One region of the Bacillus sp. M5A3_1b genome, then DNA from elsewhere that is predicted to be linked to it. Evidence: a T-box and tRNA genes for the amino acid it is inferred to sense, from the RefSeq annotation. Region 1 holds a T-box; the other holds one or more tRNA genes.

Region 1 (10,432 bases):
TAATTTAGGTATATCAGAAGTGAAAAGTGATATGATTGGTGAAATTGTTATGGAAGAACTGCGTGATATTGATGATGTTGCTTACGTGCGTTTTGCTTCTGTATATCGCCAATTTAAAGATTTAAATGTATTTATTGAAGAATTAAAAGATATACTGCAAAAAGAAAGAGAGTAGAAGTTGTATTTTATTCTCTTTACATACCGTAAGTAATGAGATAAGAGAGCTAGAAGCGAAAGCTAATAGCTCTTTTTCGCTAAGCAATTATATAATGAAGATAGAACGAATGAAGTAGAGGATAGATTGGATGAGAGAAAGGAAAAGCAAGAATGGAAAAACAGTCATGGATGGAGCTATTGCCAATTGATCGTTATAAAGTAAGTGCGAAAGGGTTACTGCATAATTACGACCGAAAAGTGTTAACGATGTTGTATCAGCCGTTAATAGGTAGTAGAGCTTTTAGTTTGTACATGACGCTATGGGGAGAGTTAGAGCAAGATCGTGTGTTTGGAAAAGAGAATACACATCATTCCCTTATGGTGACCATGCAGATGCAGCTTCCCGAAATATATGAGGAACGAGTAAAGTTAGAAGCAATTGGGCTTTTGAAGGTATATATTAAGAAAGAAAAAGATATTCGAATGTTTATATACGAATTGCAACCACCTTTATCTCCGAAGCAGTTTTTTGATGATATTGTGTTAAGCATCTTTTTATACAATCGATTGAGTCGGACAAAATATAATCAAGTAAAGCAATATTTCTTAGAAGAAGAATTTGATTTTGCTTCTTATGAAAATGTTACGCGTTCTTTCAATGATGTGTTTGGTTCGTTTAATCCAGGACAGCTTGAGCATGCGCAAGAAGATCTTCGTATTCCAAAAACGACAGCTATGCCAAGTAACGAGAAGGGAGACGCTCCAAAAGTTTGGAATGATTTCTTTGATTTCTCCTTATTTGTAGATGGCTTGTCCGCTCTTGTCCCTAAAAAGGCGATTACAGATCAAGTGCGAGAATGTGTCAGTACACTTGCTTACGTATACGATGTAGATGTGTTATCGATGCAAAATATCGTTCTTGGTACGGTGACAGAGATGCAGACAATTGATATCGAAAGGCTTAGAAAAGGAGCACGTGATTGGTATCAGTTCGAAAACGGTCAAGCGTTACCTGTATTAAGTGAAAGAGTACAACCTCACGCTGCACGTATGATGGAAGGAAAAGAGCCTTCTACGCAAGAAGAGATGTTAATAAAACAGTTAGAGGAAATCTCACCAAAACAACTATTAAAAGAAATCTCTGGTGGTGCAGAGGCGACAAAGGCTGACTTACAGATCGTTGAAGATGTAATGATCAATCAAAAATTAACGCCAGGTGTTGTGAATGTACTTATTTATTACGTTATGCTACGCTCAGATATGAAGCTTGCGAAAACGTATGTGGAGAAAATTGCTGGGCATTGGGCACGTAAAAAGGTCGGTACAGTAGCTGAAGCAATGGCGTTAGCGAAAGAAGAAAACCGTCAATATCAAGAATGGGCTGAGACGAAGAAAAAAGGCCGTACGTCGAAGAAAACGATAAGAAAAGAAATGGTACCAGATTGGCTGAAAGAAGAGCCGAAAGAACAAGAGAAAGAAATAGTGAAGAAAGATGTAAGTAAGAAAAAAGATGCAAGTACGTTAGATGATGAACGAAAACGACTAGAAGAAGTGTTAAAAAAATATAAGCGTGATTAATAGAAGAGAATGAACGCTCTTTGAGGTGAGAAAATGGAGCATATTCAAAATTCATTTGCAAAGTTAATGGAAAATAAAAATTTTAAAAATAGATATGAAGTATTAAAGGCGGAAGTAATGGCGCATCCGCGTGTGAAAGAATTTATAGACGAACATCAAGGTGAAGTAACAACTTCTATGATTGAGCGCAGCCTTGTGAAGTTATACGAATATATTGGACAAAGTGTAGGTTGTGCGGATTGTCCGGATCTAGGTTCGTGTAAAAACATGCTGCAAGGATATGAGCCAAAGCTCGTTATCCAAGGGAAGATGATTGATATTCAATACGATCGTTGCGTTAGAAAAGTAGCATATGACGAGAGAAAGAAATATGAAAAACTCGTTCAAAGTGTATATATGCCAACTGACATTTTACAGGCAACGATGGAAAACTTAGATCCTTCAGATTTAGATGCGCGTATTGATGCAATTGGTGCAGCTAATGAATTTTTAAGTACATATGAACCTGGTAAAAAAGTACAAGGTTTATATTTGTACGGTAAATTTGGTGTAGGGAAAACGTATTTGTTAGGAGCAATGGCGAATGAACTTGCTCAAAAGAAAATAAGTTCGATGCTCGTATACTTCCCTGAATTTTTACGTGAAATTAAAAGTTCGATTCAAGATAATTCGATTGGGGAAAAGATTGATGCGGTGAAACGCGTACAAGTTTTAATGCTAGATGATATCGGAGCAGAAGCGATGTCAAGTTTTGTGCGTGACGATGTGCTTGGTGCAATTTTGCAATTCCGTATGTTAGAAAACTTACCGACGTTCTTTACGTCTAACTTTGATTTCAAGGAATTGGAACATCATTTAACGTATACACAGCGTGGTGAAGCAGAACAAATGAAAGCAGCACGTATTATGGAACGAATTAAATATTTAGCGAAGCCGATTCCGATTGGCGGGAAAAACCGACGTCATAAGTAAAGAGTAAGCTGAAAAGCTTGCTCTTTTTTTCGTTTTGAACACTTCTCAGAATAGGTGAATTGCAAAACGAAAAACTTCTTATAGAAAATTCATTGTAGCTTGTATCATTTTTTTCTCCCTCCCTTAATATATATAAAATTAGCAAGCCATATTGAGTGGATTTTCTAACGATAGGAAATGTAATTCTACTAAGAGTGAACTTCACGCGGGACGGACTCTTATAGGATTTGTAACGTATAGATACAATCCTTTAGAGCAGGGATAAAAGGGGGGACAAAAGTGATTGAAATTTGCTTCGAAGAAAAAAATGATGCTATGCATGTATATAGACAACTATTGAAAAGAGCGGAACTGTTATATAAGGAAACGAGTGTGTATTTACAGGAACAAAAAGTGGTGATTCACATACCAGTATGTGAATCGAATTATATTGAAAAGATTTTATTGCCGGTAATGGTATATTTCATTGTGAATGTAAAGCAAAATAAGTGGATTTATACAATCTTAAAAGAGAAGTTTTTTTATGAAGAAGAGGAAGAGTGTCATCAAATATTGCATATGGCACAAGAGATTCTAAAGGGAAGAAGAAAAGGGATTGCTCGTGAATTAACACGTCACACATTTGAATCATATATTAAATCTTCTTTAAATAACTGGCTTTGTGATCCGCTTTCGTTCTCGTTTTCATCATATGTTCGTTTTCGCCTTCGTACATATAGGGAAATGGTAGCTAAGCTTGCTGAATTGTCGATTGATGAGTATAAGTTGGAACAAGAATATCAAATGTTTATTGAGACGCTAAGGCAACAAGTGCGTAGCCGAAAATCACGTTTGTCCTGTGTGCATCTTATTTTTGATGAAAGTTTTATTTTCTATGATGATAAAGGTAGACGTTTAAAACAGGAGAAATTGGTCCAATATATAGACGAGGAATTATTAAAGCAAAAGGATGTATATATTGATACGAAAGTAATTGCACCACTTCTTTCTATTTCGCCGAAAAAAATTTATTTATATACGAAAGAACAAGACCATAATATGATTATTACTTTGCGAAATGTATTCCAAGAACGGATCCAATTACATGGATTACATGAGTTTGAGCGCAATGTGAAAAATTTAAAAAATAAAGGTAACGCCCTTGATTTTCTAAGTTTTTGAGCATATAATTACCTACATAAATGAAATATATTGAAATGTCATGATGAGGACATGAGTAGTTTTCTACGATTTTCAGAGAGGGAAGCCTTAGGGTGTGAGCTTCCTAGTACGGGATTATTACTTACCACCTCTAAACTTTAGCAGTGAACGGTTTTTTCTAGTAATTGCTAACGGACAACACCGTTATGTTGAACTTGAGCAATTAACAATAATGTTAATTGGAACAAGGGTGGAACCACGAATTCAACACTCGTCCCTTTTTACGGGATGAGTGTTTTTTATTTTGAAAAAAAGAGGAGTGACCAGTGATGGCAGATGTAGTTAAAATTACTTTCCCTGATGGAGCTGTGAAGGAGTTTCCAAAAGGCGTAACAACTGAAGAAATCGCAGCTTCTATTAGCCCAGGCTTAAAGAAAAAAGCTGTGGCTGGAAAATTAAACGATGAGATGATCGATCTTGTTACACCAATCGAAGAAGATGGTGCAGTTTCTATTATTACATTAGATTCTGAAGATGGCTTATACATTTTACGCCATTCAACAGCCCACCTATTAGCACAAGCGTTAAAACGTTTATATAAAGATGCTAAGCTTGAGCTCGGCATTGGTCCAGTAATTGAAAATGGCTTCTACTACGATATTGATATGGAAGAAGCAATCACAGTTGAAGACTTCAAGAAAATCGAAAAAGAAATGCAAAAAATTGTGAACGAGAACTTAGAAATCGTTCGTCATGAAGTGCCACGTGCAGAAGCACTTCGTCGCTTTGAAGAAATCGGCGATGAGTTAAAATTAGATTTAATTAACGATCTTCCAGAAGATGCAGTTATTTCAATCTATGAGCAAGGCGAATTCTTCGACCTTTGCCGTGGTGTTCACCTTCCATCTACAGGGAAAATTAAAGTATTTAAATTATTAAGCGTTGCAGGTGCTTACTGGCGCGGCGATAGCAATAATAAAATGCTACAACGTATTTACGGTACTGCATTCGTTAAGAAAGCAGAATTAGATGAGCACTTACGTATGCTTGAAGAAGCGAAAGAGCGCGATCACCGTAAATTAGGTAAAGAATTAAAACTATTTACTAATAGCCAAAAAGTAGGACAAGGTTTACCACTTTGGTTACCAAAAGGTGCAACTATCCGCCGCATTATCGAGCGTTACATCGTTGATAAAGAAGCAAGCTTAGGCTATGATCACGTATACACTCCAGTACTAGGAAGCAGAGAGCTTTATGAAACTTCTGGTCACTGGAATCACTACCGTGATGGTATGTTCCCATCAATGGAAATGGATAATGAAGAGTTAGTTCTTCGTCCGATGAACTGCCCTCACCACATGATGGTTTATAAAAATGATATTCACAGCTACCGTGAATTACCAATCCGTATTGCGGAACTTGGAACAATGCACCGCTATGAAATGTCTGGAGCATTATCTGGATTACAACGTGTACGCGGAATGACTTTAAACGATGCGCACATTTTCGTTCGCCCAGATCAAATTAAAGAAGAGTTAAAACGTGTTGTAAACTTAACTCTAGAAGTGTACAAAGATTTTGGTTTAGAGAACTATTCATTCCGTCTATCTTATCGTGACCCAGCTGATACTAAAAAGTACTATGCTGATGATGAGATGTGGGAAAAAGCGCAAGGTATGTTAAAAGAAGCTATGGATGAAATGGGTCTTGATTACTATGAAGCTGAAGGTGAAGCGGCATTCTACGGTCCAAAACTTGACGTTCAAGTTCGTACTGCTCTTGGAAAAGACGAAACACTTTCAACTGTACAATTAGACTTCTTACTTCCAGAACGCTTTGAATTATCTTACGTTGGTGAAGACGGTAAACAACATCGTCCAGTTGTAATTCACCGTGGTGTTGTATCAACTATGGAACGTTTCGTAGCCTTCTTAATTGAAGAATACAAAGGTGCATTCCCAACTTGGTTAGCTCCAGTTCAAGCGCAAGTAATTCCAGTTTCTCCGCAAGTACATTTAGACTATGCGAAGAAAGTACAAGATGAATTACGTCGTGCTGGTATCCGTGTTGAATTAGATACTCGTGAAGAGAAAATTGGTTACAAAATCCGTGAAGCACAAATGCAAAAAATTCCGTACATGCTTGTAGTAGGTGACAATGAAGTAACTGAAAACGGCGTAAACGTACGTAAATATGGTGAACAAAAATCAGAAACAATTGCATTAGATGCTTTTGTTGATATGATTAAAGTAGAAGGAAAACGATAAGACAGAGCCGCGGTATACCGCGGCTTTCGTATGTATTATAAAAAAGAAAAACTAGAAAAAATAACCAAACTATACTTATCATAAAAAAGTATTGCAAGTATGTTAGTTGTTTGTTACAATATTTCTTGTTGTTAGTAAAACACATAGCGTCTTCTTGACAGACGTCATGTCCTATGATAAACTCATCAAGGATAATAGAATATTGTTTTGTGGAACAAGTAGAAGCACCCGCTTCTCACCTGATGGACGCATTCGCAGTTTACAGGTAAATGTATTTCTTACTTAAGAATTTACAAGTGTGGGTGTCGTATGCCCGCACTTTTTTTGTCGGGTTCTATGACTACAAAAGATGTTCTGAAAAAACCTTGGAGGTGGCTTACTATTAGCAAGGATATGATGATTAACGAGCAAATTCGTGCACGTGAAGTACGTTTAGTTGGTGCAAATGGCGATCAACTTGGAATCAAGTCTCGTAATGATGCTTTAGACTTAGCTGCAAATCTTAATCTTGATTTAGTATTAGTTGCTCCAAATGCGAAACCGCCAGTATGCCGCATTATGGACTACGGTAAATTCCGCTTTGAGCAACAGAAGAAAGAAAAAGAACAGCGCAAAAATCAAAAAGTAATTAGCATGAAAGAAGTTCGTTTAAGTCCAACAATTGATGAACACGACTTTAACACAAAACTTCGTAATGCTATCAAGTTTTTAGAGAAAGGCGACAAGGTTAAAGCGTCAATTCGCTTTAAAGGACGTGCCATTACTCATAAAGAAATCGGTCAACGTGTTTTAGATCGCTTCTCAGAAGCTTGTGCTGAAGTTAGTACAATTGAATCTAAGCCTAAAATGGAAGGACGTAGTATGTTCTTAGTTTTAGCACCGAAAAACGATAAGTAATAGATAGAGGAGGAAATACCTATGCCTAAACAAAAAACTCATCGCGGCTCTGCAAAGCGTTTCAAAAAGACTGGATCAGGTAAACTGAAACGTTCTCACGCTTACACAAGCCATTTATTCGCTAACAAATCTACAAAAGCTAAACGTAAACTACGTAAAGCTGGTGTAGTAAGCGCTGGTGACTTCAAACGCATTCGTCAAATGCTTGACAACTTAAAATAAGTTCGGCTGATATATAGAACAATTAGGAGGTAATATTATGCCAAGAGTAAAAGGTGGTACAGTTACTCGTCAACGTCGTAAAAAAGTTATAAAATTAGCAAAAGGTTACTACGGTTCTAAGAGTACATTATTCAAGGTTGCTAACCAACAGGTTATGAAATCTCTAATGTATGCATTCCGTGACCGTCGTCAAAAGAAACGTGACTTCCGTAAATTATGGATTACACGTATCAACGCAGCAGCTCGTATGAATGGTCTTTCTTACAGCCGTTTAATGCACGGTCTTAAAAATGCTGGCATCGAAGTTAACCGCAAGATGCTTGCTGACTTAGCTGTTCATGACGAAAAAGCTTTCGCTGAATTAGCAACAGTTGCAAAAAACAACATTAACTAATTAATTAGTTGAAACCTTAGAAGATTTTTCTTCTAAGGTTTTTTATTTGTATGCAAAGAGAAGTATGTCGTTATCGATATGACAAAATCAATATAAAAGCTATAGCGATATAGAAGAATATACATATGAAGCTAGGAGAATTCTCCTGGCTTTTTTCAATTATCCCCCTTTGGAAAGAAGAGTATCTTTCCTACCTGAAACGACACTGCTATAATGGAAAGATGATATGGAACTTTCATCAGATAAAATAAATTTTTTATCAGTGGACAATCCCCGGATAATGATTAACTATCACCAATCCGAGTGAACAATCTAATCGTGATGATTGAAACGTATTTGTGAATTAAGGACAAGCTATTTTGTAAAGAGATAAATGGCTGACTTATTAATAAGAAACGAAAAATAATAATGAACTTTGAGATGAAACAACATTGTTGCGTAAAATGCGATGTTGGAGGAGGACAATAGAATGGACTTACTACAACTGTTTAAATTACAAAAAGAATTAGATGACCGTATTGTGAAAGAGCATGATTTACAACCGAAAAAGTTGTTAAAAGAAAAAATGTTAGCTCTTCTTGTAGAAATTGGAGAACTTGCAAATGAAACACGTTGTTTTAAATATTGGAGCAACAAACCAGCATCAGAACGTGAAGTAATATTAGAAGAATACGTAGATGGCTTGCATTTTATTTTATCAATCGGAATTGATTTAGGTATTGATAAAAACTTCCTATTCTATAAATGTGCACAAACGAATAAAACACAAGTAGAAATTTTCTTAGACACATATGCGAAAGTAATTCGTTTTACAGATCAACCATCTATTACGAACTATATTGAATTATTTACAAGCTACCTTCGACTTGGACAAGCGCTAGAGTTTGAGCAAGAAGAAATTGAAAAGGCATATTTAGATAAAAATGAAGTAAATCATCAGCGTCAAACACAAGGATACTGATTTAATTTTTGAATATTTCAATTTCCTTTTGTATAATGAAGTGACTGAAGAAAAAGGAGGGTGTTGGCAATGACAAAATTAGACGCGACATTGACAATGCTAAAAGAATTAACAGATGCACGTGGTATTGCGGGTAACGAGCGTGAACCACGCGAAGTAATGAAGAAATATATTGAGCCGTTTGCGGACGAACTTTCTACTGATAATTTAGGAAGTTTAGTTGCGAAAAAAATAGGGGAAGAAAACGGCCCGAAAATTATGGTTGCAGGTCATTTAGATGAAGTTGGCTTTATGATTACGCAAATTGATGACAAAGGTTTCCTTCGTTTCCAAACAGTTGGTGGCTGGTGGTCACAAGTTATGCTTGCGCAGCGCGTGACAATTGTAACGCGTAAAGGAGATGTAACAGGTGTAATTGGTTCAAAACCACCACACATCTTACCTCCAGAAGCGCGTAAAAAGCCAGTTGAAATTAAAGACATGTTCATCGATATTGGTGCTTCTAGCCAAGAAGAGGCAATGGAGTGGGGCGTACGACCTGGCGATCAAGTTGTACCTTACTTTGAATTCCAAGTGATGAAAAATGAAAAAATGTTACTTGCAAAAGCATGGGATAACCGAATTGGTTGTGCAATTGCAATTGACGTATTAAAACAATTAAAAGATGAAAAGCATCCAAACGTTGTATACGGCGTAGGGACTGTACAAGAAGAAGTTGGTCTTCGTGGTGCGAAAACATCTGCGAACTATATTAAACCAGATATCGCATTCGCCGTAGATGTTGGTATCGCTGGTGACACACCAGGTGTAACGGCAAAAGAAGCGCAAAGTAAAATGGGTGATGGACCACAGATCATTTTATATGATGCTTCTGTTATTGGACATACAGGTTTACGTGACTTTGTAGTTGATGTTGCTGACGAATTACAAATCCCGTATCAATATGATTCAGTAGCGGGCGGTGGAACGGATGCAGGCGCAATTCACATTTCTGCAAATGGTATTCCGTCTATGGCAATTACAATTGCAACGCGCTACATTCATTCTCATGCGGCAATGTTACATCGTGATGACTATGAAAATGCAGTGAAGTTAATTGTAGAAGTTATTAAACGTCTTGATAAAGAGGCTGTACATAACATTACATTTAATTAATAGAAAAAGCGAAGGAGATTTTCCTTCGCTTTTTTATGTTTTAAAAAGGTCGTTCTAATCCTGCAGCAGTATGAGCACCTAAAATGATTAAACGAGTTAATTGCATGGCCATAAAATGCGGGGTATAAATCATCCCTCTTTTTAACCATGACATAATCATCCCGATATGAGCTCCTGTCACATAACTAATTAAAATATCACGAGGAACCATAAGATCTTTATCATCTGGCTGTGAAATAGACAGGCTTAATGTTAAATGTGTTTGTATTGTTTTCATCATTTTATAAGAGTAGTTTCCAGCGGCTTTATCACCAAGCATAACGTTATAGAAGTTCACATTTTCTGCAATATGTTCGAACAAAGCCAAAAATGTCGGATGTGGTGAATCAAATGTAAGTTGAAAATCTTCTTTATTTCTATTTTTCGGCTTAATAACTTCTGTTAACTTCTCTAACATTTCTTCAATGCTTTTGTCTAATAGGTCATATTTATCATGGTAATGGCTATAAAACGTAGCGCGATTTACAGGAGCACGTTCTGCAATATGTTGAACAGTTACATCATCAAATCCTTTTTCGCCTACTAAAGCGACAAAAGCATCCTGTATGAGTTGTCTCGTCCGCTTTACACGTGGATCATTTGTATTTTTAATAGACATTTTTACTTCTCCTCGTTTAATTTTCTATACTT
Region 2 (10,432 bases), 300 kb from region 1:
TTCGTGGGTTCGATTCCCATCAGTCGCCCCATTTTTCTTTAAAAATTAATATGCGGGTGTGGCGGAACTGGCAGACGCACTAGACTTAGGATCTAGCGCCTTTGGCGTGGGGGTTCGACTCCCTTCACCCGCACTTTTAATAAAATAACTCATACATGTCTTGCGGAAGTAGTTCAGTGGTAGAATACAACCTTGCCAAGGTTGGGGTCGCGGGTTCGAATCCCGTCTTCCGCTCCAATTTTCAATATGACATGCCGGGGTGGCGGAACAGGCAGACGCACAGGACTTAAAATCCTGCGGTGGGTGACCACCGTGCGGGTTCGACCCCCGCCCTCGGCACCATATGCGCCCGTAGCTCAATTGGATAGAGCGTTTGACTACGGATCAAGAGGTTAGGGGTTCGACTCCTCTCGGGCGCGCTTTTATTAACGGGAAGTGGCTCAGCTTGGTAGAGCACCTGGTTTGGGACCAGGGGGTCGCAGGTTCAAATCCTGTCTTCCCGATTTTCCAAAAACACGGGGCCTTAGCTCAGCTGGGAGAGCGCCTGCCTTGCACGCAGGAGGTCAGCGGTTCGATCCCGCTAGGCTCCACTTATTTTAATATATTTTATGGCGGTGTAGCTCAGCTGGCTAGAGCGTACGGTTCATACCCGTGAGGTCGGGGGTTCGATCCCCTCCGCCGCTACCATAAAGGACCTTTAGCTCAGCTGGTTAGAGCAGACGGCTCATAACCGTCCGGTCGTAGGTTCGAGTCCTACAAGGTCCACCACTAAAGCTTTATATCTCGGAGGTATACCCAAGTTCGGCTGAAGGGATCGGTCTTGAAAACCGACAGGCGGCGAGAGTCGCGCGGGGGTTCGAATCCCTCTACCTCCTCCATTTTTTCTAAATTAAATATTTTATCATCGCGGGGTGGAGCAGCACGGTAGCTCGTCGGGCTCATAACCCGAAGGTCGCAGGTTCAAATCCTGTCCCCGCAACCAAATGGTCCCGTGGTGTAGTGGTTAACATGCCTGCCTGTCACGCAGGAGATCGCCGGTTCGACCCCGGTCGGGACCGCCATTTTTTTACATAAAGGCTCGGTAGCTCAGTCGGTAGAGCAGAGGACTGAAAATCCTCGTGTCGGCGGTTCGATTCCGTCCCGAGCCACCATTTTGAAGTCGCAAGCCGACTTAGCTCAACTGGTAGAGCAACTGACTTGTAATCAGTAGGTTGGGGGTTCAAGTCCTCTAGTCGGCACCACTTTCAAAATGAGCCATTAGCTCAGTTGGTAGAGCATCTGACTTTTAATCAGAGGGTCGAAGGTTCGAATCCTTCATGGCTCACCATTTACAATTTAATGCGGGTGTAGTTTAGTGGTAAAACAAGAGCCTTCCAAGCTCTGGTCGAGAGTTCGATTCTCTTCACCCGCTTTTCAATTATGGGCCTATAGCTCAGCTGGTTAGAGCGCACGCCTGATAAGCGTGAGGTCGATGGTTCGAGTCCATTTAGGCCCACCATAATTATTCCGCAGTAGCTCAGTGGTAGAGCTATCGGCTGTTAACCGATCGGTCGTAGGTTCGAGTCCTACCTGCGGAGCCATATTATAGAGAAGTACCCAAGTGGCTCAAGGGGCTCCCCTGCTAAGGGAGTAGATCGCGAACGCGGTGCGAGGGTTCGAATCCCTTCTTCTCTGCCAGAATTGGCCCGTTGGTCAAGTGGTTAAGACACCGCCCTTTCACGGCGGTAACACGGGTTCGAATCCCGTACGGGTCATACTAAAAGAGATAGCATAATCTGCTATCTCTTTTTTGTTTTGTAAAAGCGGACTTTGGATAGTCTGCTTTTTTTATGGATTTTTTGTGGCATTAGTGCTTGATAGTAATCATTGCAATAAGTTGTAGGAGATATATATACACTTATTTTTGCAACCTTTTTATTCTCTCATTCGACTATATTAGTAAAGGGAGGAAGAAATAAAAATGGACATAGCCTATCTAGTAAAACAAGCGACAAGAGGAAATGATCAAGCATTTGAACAACTTATTACTTTTGTTCGCCCAAAACTATATCGAACAGCTTATTCTTATGTAAGAAATGAACAAGATGCACTGGATATATACCAAGAAACAATTTATGAAGCATATCTTTCATTGAGAAAGTTAAAAAAGCCGGAGAAATTTCAAAGTTGGATTACTAAAATTCTTGTTTTTAAATCCATTGATTTTGTAAGAAAATCCTCTAGACAACTTGTTGCGAATGATGAAATGTTTTCTAATTTATGTGCAGAAGAGAGCATGAATAAATTAGAGCAATCGTTGGATTTAATCGAGGCATTTAATTTCTTAGATCCTACTTACAAAACTATTATTGTATTAAGGTATTATCACGATTTATCTATTAAGGAAATTGCTGAGGTTCTTAATTCTCCAGAAGGAACGGTAAAATCTCAATTACATCGAGCAAAGCAAGCTTTACGCCCCATTTTAAAGGAGGGATATAGTTATGAATAAAGAAGAATTTAATCACCATATCAATGATATTCCTATACCAGAAGACAGGTTAATTCAAAGAGAAAAAACAGCCATTCTTCAAGCTAAGAAAAATCAATACCGTAGAACCAAAACAATCAAGTATTCTAGTCTTGTTGCTTGTGGAATATGTGTTTCTCTCTTAGGTTTTGGATTCATTTCTCCTACTATGGCAAAGACATTATCGAGTGTTCCAGTTATAGGCCCCATTTATGCGCAATTTAATGATATTGCTTCTGATAAAATTGAAAAGGATGAGCTTGCTACATCAATTGAAAGACAAGATAACCATAGTGGTTTAACGATGAATGTGAAAGAAGCTGTTTACGATGGTGGACGTTTAGTGATCACAGTTGAATACAAAGGAGAAAATACTATTTCAAATACCAATGAAGAGAAAGCTGGACTTAGTTATGTAACCATTAATGGGAAAGAAGTCAGATCTGCAATTGGTTCTACTTCACAGAAATCAAAAGAAGGAAACACCATTATCGAGCAGCATGAATTTACTCTGGCTAATTACGGTGAATTTGGTGATAAAATTGATGTTTCCGTCCATGGGGAAGATTTATTTGGAAAAACAGGAACATGGAACGTAGCATTTCCTCTCACAAAAGTTGAAGGTGAGATTCATAAATTCACTCCTAATATAAAAACATTAACGAAAGATAATTTATATGCATTAACAGTAAATCAAGTAACCTTTTCTTCACTTTCAACGAGGATTGATTTGACCTTTGATTATCCAAAAGAAATGGAAGTTAATGATAGCTGGCCAGCACTTGATTATACAGTTACTGATGATAAAGGAAAAATCTACGAAGGAGTCAGCTTGCAAGTTGGTAGTACGGGACTATATGGACACCATATTGTTTTAGCTCTTCCGCCGATGGATAATCCTCCAAAATCCTTAACAATTGAGCCCGCGTATCTTAATGGTCTAAATGATACATTAAAAAATGGAGGTGCTGAAGATTTAAAAACGACTGTGTTGCTACAATAATTAAAGAGCTTTGCTAGGTTCACATGTTTATTGACTGTTAATAAGTGACGGTATGTTAATTTGACGTGTATGGAAAAAACATCGCTGTCCAGCTAAGATAAATTTGTATCCGTATAATCAAAAAACGCTATTCTTTTGTAGAAATATACAGAAAGGATGGCGTTTTTAATGCTGTTATTATTGTCGAGTTTTGTCGGTAAGTCGATATATTGCAAAAATCGCTGATATAATTTGAGTTACGGTCGATATATTCTAAAAATCGCTGATATATTTGGAGTTACGATCGATATATTCTAAAAATCGCCGGTATAATTTCACTTACCGACAAAAACCACAAGAAGAACCCTTTCACAATCTAAAGAAAACACCTAATTTGGTATGGATTCCACACCTATTCCAATAACTTTACACTCTATGTGAAAAAGTTCACAAATAGGTCATAATTTGTGAAGTAATTCACAATTATACGTGCTACAATATGAATGTAAAGAAGTTAAACAACATTAAATTAGTATTTTAATTAATTACTTAAACAATCATAAAAAAATAGATGTGAACAATAGAGAGGGGAAATTACCATGAAAAAAGGTATCAATCGTGTAGTATTAGTAGGAACAGGAGCTGTAGGTTGTAGTTACGCTTACTCAATGATCAACCAAGGTGTAGCTGAAGAATTCGTATTAGTAGATGTTAATGAAGCAAAAGCAGAAGGGGAAGCAATGGACTTAAGCCATGCGGTACCATTCTCTCCATCACCAACAAAAGTTTGGAGCGGTAGCTATGCAGATTGTAAAGATGCAGATCTAGTTGTTATCACTGCTGGATTACCACAAAAGCCAGGTGAAACTCGTTTAGACTTAGTTGAGAAAAATACAAAGATCTTTAAACAAATCGTGCGCGGCATTATGGATAGCGGGTTCGATGGAATTTTCTTAATCGCTACAAACCCAGTTGATATTTTAACTTACGTAACTTGGAAAGAATCTGGTTTACCAAAAGAGCGTGTAATCGGTTCTGGTACTACTTTAGACTCTGCTCGTTTCCGTTACATGTTAGGTGACTACTTAGATGTAGATCCACGTAACGTTCATGCTTACATCGTTGGTGAGCACGGTGACACTGAACTTCCAGTATGGAGCCACGCTACTGTAGGTGTACAAAAGTTAGAAACAATCTTAGCTAACAACGAGCAGTACAAACAAGAAGACTTAGATAAAATCTTCGAAAATGTACGCGATGCAGCTTATCATATCATCGAACGTAAAGGTGCAACTTACTACGGAATCGGTATGTCACTACTTCGTGTAACTAAAGCAATCTTAAGCAACGAGAACAGCGTATTAACTGTATCGGCATACCTTGAAGGTCAATATGGTGAGAAAGATGCTTTCGTAGGTGTTCCAGCTGTTATTAACCGCGAAGGTGTACGTGAAATCGTAGAACTTGAGCTAAATGAAGAAGAAAAAGCGAAATTCGCTCATTCTGTAAAAGTATTAAAAGAAACAATGGCACCAGTACTATAATAATTGCTAAATAATTCAGAGGCGGGAAACTGCTTCCTACCTCTGAGTTTTTATATAATTTAATATAAATTCCTTTTCCGGTTTCCCTTGTATATCCCCAATATACCCCTTTTGCTGGATAAGGGTCGTTTATAGAAAAGAGCACTCTACTTTATATAGAGTGCTCTTTATTATCCCGCTATTTGCCGGGCAGTAAGATCCCCACCTCAAAATGCAGCGAAAGCAACGAAGTTAGTTTGGTGATCAACTGCTCGTAAAAGCCCGATTGGTGAGGGCTAATAATCAGTGGGGGATGAACACCCCCCACTGATTAAAGTTTCACTTTATCATTTTTTAGGTGTTAATCCTAATTTCTTTAAAATATCTGCCAGTGTACCGCTTTTTGATTTTTCAACAGGTATTTGTGATTTAGATGCATCCGGTCCTTTTTTCAAGAAGTTCTTTTCAACGAAACGAATATCTTTTTCGTCGACAATGCCATCTTTGTTAAGGTCGCCGTCTTTTACAGATAGTCCTTTTTTACCATAGTTGCTAGCGATAATTTCAGCATCTTTTATATCAATTACTTTATCTCCATTTACATCACCGGCAAGATTTTCATCAGGTCGTGCATAATAATATTGGCCAAGCAGCTTACCATCTTTTTCAGTACCTAATTTCGTTGTTAGTCGGCTTGTTAAATGCCCTGGAACCTCCACGTATAAGTTATAATCACGTTTATTAACAGGAAGTCCATTTAGTTTAAAGTAACCGTATTTATCAAGTGAGCCTTCAAACTTATGACGGTAAGAATCCGTTGCATATACTTTTACACCAAGCTTTGTATAATCGAATTTCTCATCTAAATATCCACGTTCATTTAAGAATGCACCAGGTTTAATATTTCCTTCTACTTTTGAGTTTAAAGACATAACTGAGAATGTTTGATCTTGAAGGACACGCATTCTATTTGGCTCTGATTCACCTTGTTTCCAGTAAGCAAACACTGCTAAATCTAATTGAGCATTTGCTTCATAAAATTCATCATTTTCTACTTTGAAAGTTACATCAATGAACGGGAAATCACCATCTAATCCGCCGAAGTTTTTATCATCAATAGCCCCGCCTACTGTAACAGAACCTTCTTCTAGTTTCGGTTCATTTACTTTTGCTGTTACCCCTTTTTCGGAAAGGAGCTTTTCAAAAGCAGGATTCAATTTCGCATTTGCAAATTTGAAGTTTTTCTCTAGGAATTCTACGTTAAATTCTCCAGACACAAATTGTTTTACATGTTTGGCGTTTAGCGTCACAGTGAATTCATCATCTTTATATAATTCCTTTTTATCGTAACTAGCTTTTGCATATTGAGCGCCTTGCGGGATAAACCAATAGTTATTTACACCGCTCGGGTAGTCAGGACCTGCAGTTGCATAATCGAAAATATATACGCCTGTATTCATTGGGCCTTCCACCTTAAAGGATTCAGGAGTAATGCCAACTTTAAAGTCACCATTTGCATTAATAGGCAAAAACTTATGCAAGTATGGAGAATAATCATAGTACATAACACCGTTCGCTTCTTGCGTAATGTTAAATCCTTTTCCTTTTAAGTAGTCAACGTTAGAATCATATACATTTCCTTTAATCCATAGTGCTTTTTTACCGTCTTCTACTGTATAGTTTTCTTCATTTAATTCATAAATACCAGGCTGTAATCCAGTTAATTTCACTTCTGGCGGTGTATTATCAATTACGACATAATCGCCTTTCACACGTGCTTTTCCGGCTTTATCATAGCCAACAAATTCAATTGTGTAATCACCTTCTGGTAAGTCGATTTTCTCATCACCAATTGGTTTTGCAGGATCATTTGTAAAAGGATACACTCTGCCGTTAAAGAATGAATCTAAGTAGTAATACACGTCCGTTTTTAGTCCACTCGTGTTTAACGTTCCGATGAAGCCGAGAGCCTTATTTGTTTTCGAATCTTTCACGATAAGATCTAACGTCTCCAGTTCGCTATTTAATTGGAATGCCCCGTGCAAATACGATTCACGGTATGGATTGAATGTAGATGTATCAGTTGAGATTGTTTTTCTTGATAACAGTGCATTTTCAATACCAGGCTCTGATACACGAATAGAGAACGGAATTTGATACGTTTCTTCTTTATTTTTCGTGTTTGTAATATGGATGTATCCTTCATATCGGCCTTGCTTTGCACCAGCTGGAATATTAATTTTTGCTTCAATTTCATCTGATTTGCCGGCATCAATCGTAATTGTTTCAGCAGTAGAAACTTTTACACCGTTTGCGGCAGCATCGTTAATAGCAGAAGATGCTGGTGTATAAGAAATTTCTGTTTTAAATTCTTTCTTCTCTTGTTTATTGCGATTTTTAACTTTAATTTTTCGTTTTTGTTCAAGAGATTCCCCGTCTTTTTGATAGTACTTACCGAATGCAATGGATCCAGTTTCTTCAGGTACTTCAATCACTTCATCATTTACAATTGTTTTTGTCGTATCTAACACTTTAAAACTTGTTTCCGTATGAACAGAGTTATAAGCATCTACTCGTCCAGCTCCCACTTCATATACGGAATACTTTTCTTTTAAATCATCAGCTGTGTTCATAAGAGATGCTTTTACATCGAATGGAGAGTATTCTGGATGTTCTTGTAAAATAAGAGCAGCAACGCCAGCGATATGAGGAGATGCCATGGATGTTCCTTGCATACGTTCATAGGAAACATCGTAGTTTTCGCCCTCTTGTGGGTCGTTAATATATTCAGGTACTGTTGAAAGTACCGCAACACCAGGTGCTGTAATATCCGGTTTAATATCATCATTTGATGTAACAGGGCCGCGTGAGCTAAAGTCTGCAAGATGATCGCCTTCTGTTTGAATGTAATTGATTTCATCGAAAGTAAAGGATGTATTACCTTGTTCGATTTGAGCTTTTAGTTTTTCACCATCTTCTTTCGTTAGGCGGAATGCTGGAATGTATTTTGTGCTTTCGCCAACGTAGAAAGGGATTTCTCCGTCCACATTGTTATAAATAATAACTGCTTTTGCACCAGCTTGTTTCGCATTCGCGATTTTTTCATCAAATGAGAGTGTACCACGTGCAACGAGAGCAATTTTTCCTTTTACATCTTTTTTACTAAATTCGTCAGGCGTACCGATTCCGACAGATTCAATAGGTAAGGATTGTCCTTTGAAATCTTCTATTTTATCAGTGAAGTTTTTGCCGAATAAAATTAGGTTAGGGAATTGTAATTGTCCAGCATGACTTGATAATTTCGGTAAGGAAATAGAGCTATCACTTGCTCCAACTGTAATAGCAAATGGAGAAGCACCTGGTGATCCGAGTGTCGCTGGATTTGGACCAGAGTTCCCAGCAGCAACGACTGTAACAACACCAGAAAGCATCGCATTATTAACAGCGATAGACGTTGGATCAAGCGGATTGTTGTTATCGTCACCTAACGATAAGTTAATGACGTTCATACCGTCAGAAATAGATTTATCAATTGCAGCGATAATACCAGAACTATCTCCGCTTCCGTAAGGACCGAGTACACGATAGTTATACAGTTCAATGTCAGGTGCAACACCTTTTACAGCTGAATCTGATTTGTTTTTCTTTTGCGCAGAAACGATACCTGCTACGTGAGTACCATGCGCAGTGTAGAAGGAAGAACCACGATCATCAAATTCAGGAGCACCAGATTGTTGCCACTCTGCATACGTAGTCTCCATCGGATCTGCATCGTTATTAATAAAGTCCCAACCTTTTACAGAGTTTGGGTCTATTTTGCTAGAGTCCTCGCCATTTTTTGCACGGTATCCTTTATAAACATCTTTTAAGTCAGGATGATTGTAATCAATACCTGTATCTAATACACCAACTTTAATTCCTTTTCCAGTAATGCCCTCGCTATGTAACTTATCGACTCCAATTTGTGGAATGCTATCTGTTAGTTTTTGAGGTGCTTTCTGCTCTGCTTGTTTCGGTAAATTTAATTTCACTTCGTAATCTTTCCAAATACGCTTTACAACGCCAATTCGTAACAATTCTTCCACTGTATTTGCAGGTAACGTTAGAGCAACCCCATTTATAGCATGCTTATAAGAACGTTTAATTTGTACAGACTGGAAATTCCCTGATTTTACTGATGAGCTGAATTGATAAAGACGTTTGAGTCCTTTTTGGAATTCCTCATGTTCTTGATCAATACGTGCTTTTATATTTTCAGGAGCAGCTTGTAATCCTTTTTCTTTTTGTTTTAATTCATTAATCTTTACTGGAGCCGTTTGAAATTCTACAATGATATTTACTGGTTCGGAACTACTCGTATTAATATCTGGGGAAATAGTAAAACCAGGATTGGCATCTAACGTTTGTAATGCTTGGCGCTGTTCTTTAGAAAGTTTTGATAGTAAAGACTGGGCGTTTGAAGAGTCAATTTGGTTAATAGGGTTTTCAGCAAGTACATTGAACGGAAGGGTAGTTGAAAATAGAACACCAGCCGTTACAATTCCGGTAACAAAACGATTTTTCTTTTTCATATATAGGCCTCCGATAATTTATATTTTAAAAATTATTTCTCCACGCCTGGTGTTTGTTCTGCATGGAATGTCCAGTTTAGCTGCAGGGAATCACCTTGGAATTTATTTTGATCTTGGTCGTTGTCTTCAAAGGAGAAGAGAACGTGTAAATAATCTGTTTCACCAGATTTAATACCATCTATTAAGTTATGACGTTCTAGAGAAGTAGCTACATCCTCCGGTTTCATAGTTTTTAATTCTGATAGTTTTGTTTCCCACAAAATTTCATGATCATCGTTTGGATTAGATGGCTTTCCATCATTCACTAAAAATTTGACGGTGATGTGATCACCTAAATCTTCACCAGCATTATTTTGCTTTGCATCTGTAACCTCATAGGATGTTTCAAGTGCTACTTTTGCAATATCTAATGTTCCTTTGTTTTCAAGCTTGAAATTTCTTTCAATCAAATCACCTGGTTTTAAATCTTTCACATTAACAATTACGCTTGGGTTAATAGAAAGATCTAGTGTACCAGCTTGAAATGAGTTACTAGATGTTTCAGAATCACTGAAATAGGCGAATACACCGCCGAATGTAAGGGATAAGCCAAGCGTTGCTGTGACAACTCCCATTCCAACTTTTTGTTTTAATGACATAAGAAAGCCCCTTAATATAATTTTTTATCGAACTTTCGCCTGGAGCATGGATAGAGTAAACATAGTGTTTCAGTATGAATTATAGTTGCGAAGGTTCTATGTTCTTTATTGAGAACAAGTATATGCTTATGAATTTTCCATTTCAATAAAATTGTGACGAAAAATGTTGAGAAACATTTTTTTATGACAGATTATTTTGTTACGATTTT

Evidence for each region. The T-box of region 1 lies ahead of thrS (threonine--tRNA ligase). A T-box ahead of a tRNA ligase gene usually reads a tRNA of that ligase, here a tRNA-Thr.
Region 2: it has a tRNA-Thr gene. The T-box ahead of thrS (threonine--tRNA ligase) is inferred to sense a tRNA for this amino acid. The anticodon was not compared.

What each region holds. Positions count from the first base shown of each region.
Region 1 is NZ_JBKEZY010000001.1:830,842-841,273, reverse strand. Features, by position in the region: gene nrdR (transcriptional regulator NrdR) at 1-175, shown strand, start outside; gene ACLBWW_RS04420 (replication initiation and membrane attachment family protein) at 328-1,734, shown strand; gene dnaI (primosomal protein DnaI) at 1,768-2,706, shown strand; gene ytxC (putative sporulation protein YtxC) at 2,986-3,867, shown strand; T-box leader at 3,899-4,128, shown strand; gene thrS (threonine--tRNA ligase) at 4,176-6,113, shown strand; ribosomal protein L20 leader region at 6,324-6,444, shown strand; gene infC (translation initiation factor IF-3) at 6,507-7,010, shown strand; gene rpmI (50S ribosomal protein L35) at 7,032-7,232, shown strand; gene rplT (50S ribosomal protein L20) at 7,270-7,626, shown strand; gene ACLBWW_RS04385 (dUTP diphosphatase) at 8,096-8,587, shown strand; gene ACLBWW_RS04380 (M42 family metallopeptidase) at 8,657-9,742, shown strand; gene ACLBWW_RS04375 (TetR/AcrR family transcriptional regulator) at 9,783-10,400, opposite strand.
Region 2 is NZ_JBKEZY010000001.1:1,131,741-1,142,172, reverse strand. Features, by position in the region: tRNA gene ACLBWW_RS06145 (tRNA-His) at 1-31, shown strand, start outside; tRNA gene ACLBWW_RS06140 (tRNA-Leu) at 53-133, shown strand; tRNA gene ACLBWW_RS06135 (tRNA-Gly) at 163-237, shown strand; tRNA gene ACLBWW_RS06130 (tRNA-Leu) at 254-342, shown strand; tRNA gene ACLBWW_RS06125 (tRNA-Arg) at 346-419, shown strand; tRNA gene ACLBWW_RS06120 (tRNA-Pro) at 430-503, shown strand; tRNA gene ACLBWW_RS06115 (tRNA-Ala) at 518-590, shown strand; tRNA gene ACLBWW_RS06110 (tRNA-Met) at 611-687, shown strand; tRNA gene ACLBWW_RS06105 (tRNA-Ile) at 692-768, shown strand; tRNA gene ACLBWW_RS06100 (tRNA-Ser) at 786-878, shown strand; tRNA gene ACLBWW_RS06095 (tRNA-Met) at 906-982, shown strand; tRNA gene ACLBWW_RS06090 (tRNA-Asp) at 986-1,061, shown strand; tRNA gene ACLBWW_RS06085 (tRNA-Phe) at 1,076-1,151, shown strand; tRNA gene ACLBWW_RS06080 (tRNA-Thr) at 1,166-1,241, shown strand; tRNA gene ACLBWW_RS06075 (tRNA-Lys) at 1,252-1,327, shown strand; tRNA gene ACLBWW_RS06070 (tRNA-Gly) at 1,341-1,411, shown strand; tRNA gene ACLBWW_RS06065 (tRNA-Ile) at 1,422-1,498, shown strand; tRNA gene ACLBWW_RS06060 (tRNA-Asn) at 1,506-1,580, shown strand; tRNA gene ACLBWW_RS06055 (tRNA-Ser) at 1,587-1,677, shown strand; tRNA gene ACLBWW_RS06050 (tRNA-Glu) at 1,683-1,754, shown strand; gene ACLBWW_RS06045 (sigma-70 family RNA polymerase sigma factor) at 1,961-2,491, shown strand; gene ACLBWW_RS06040 (DUF4179 domain-containing protein) at 2,484-3,512, shown strand; gene ACLBWW_RS06035 (L-lactate dehydrogenase) at 4,091-5,035, shown strand; gene ACLBWW_RS06030 (S8 family serine peptidase) at 5,362-9,585, opposite strand; gene ACLBWW_RS06025 (CalY family protein) at 9,618-10,223, opposite strand.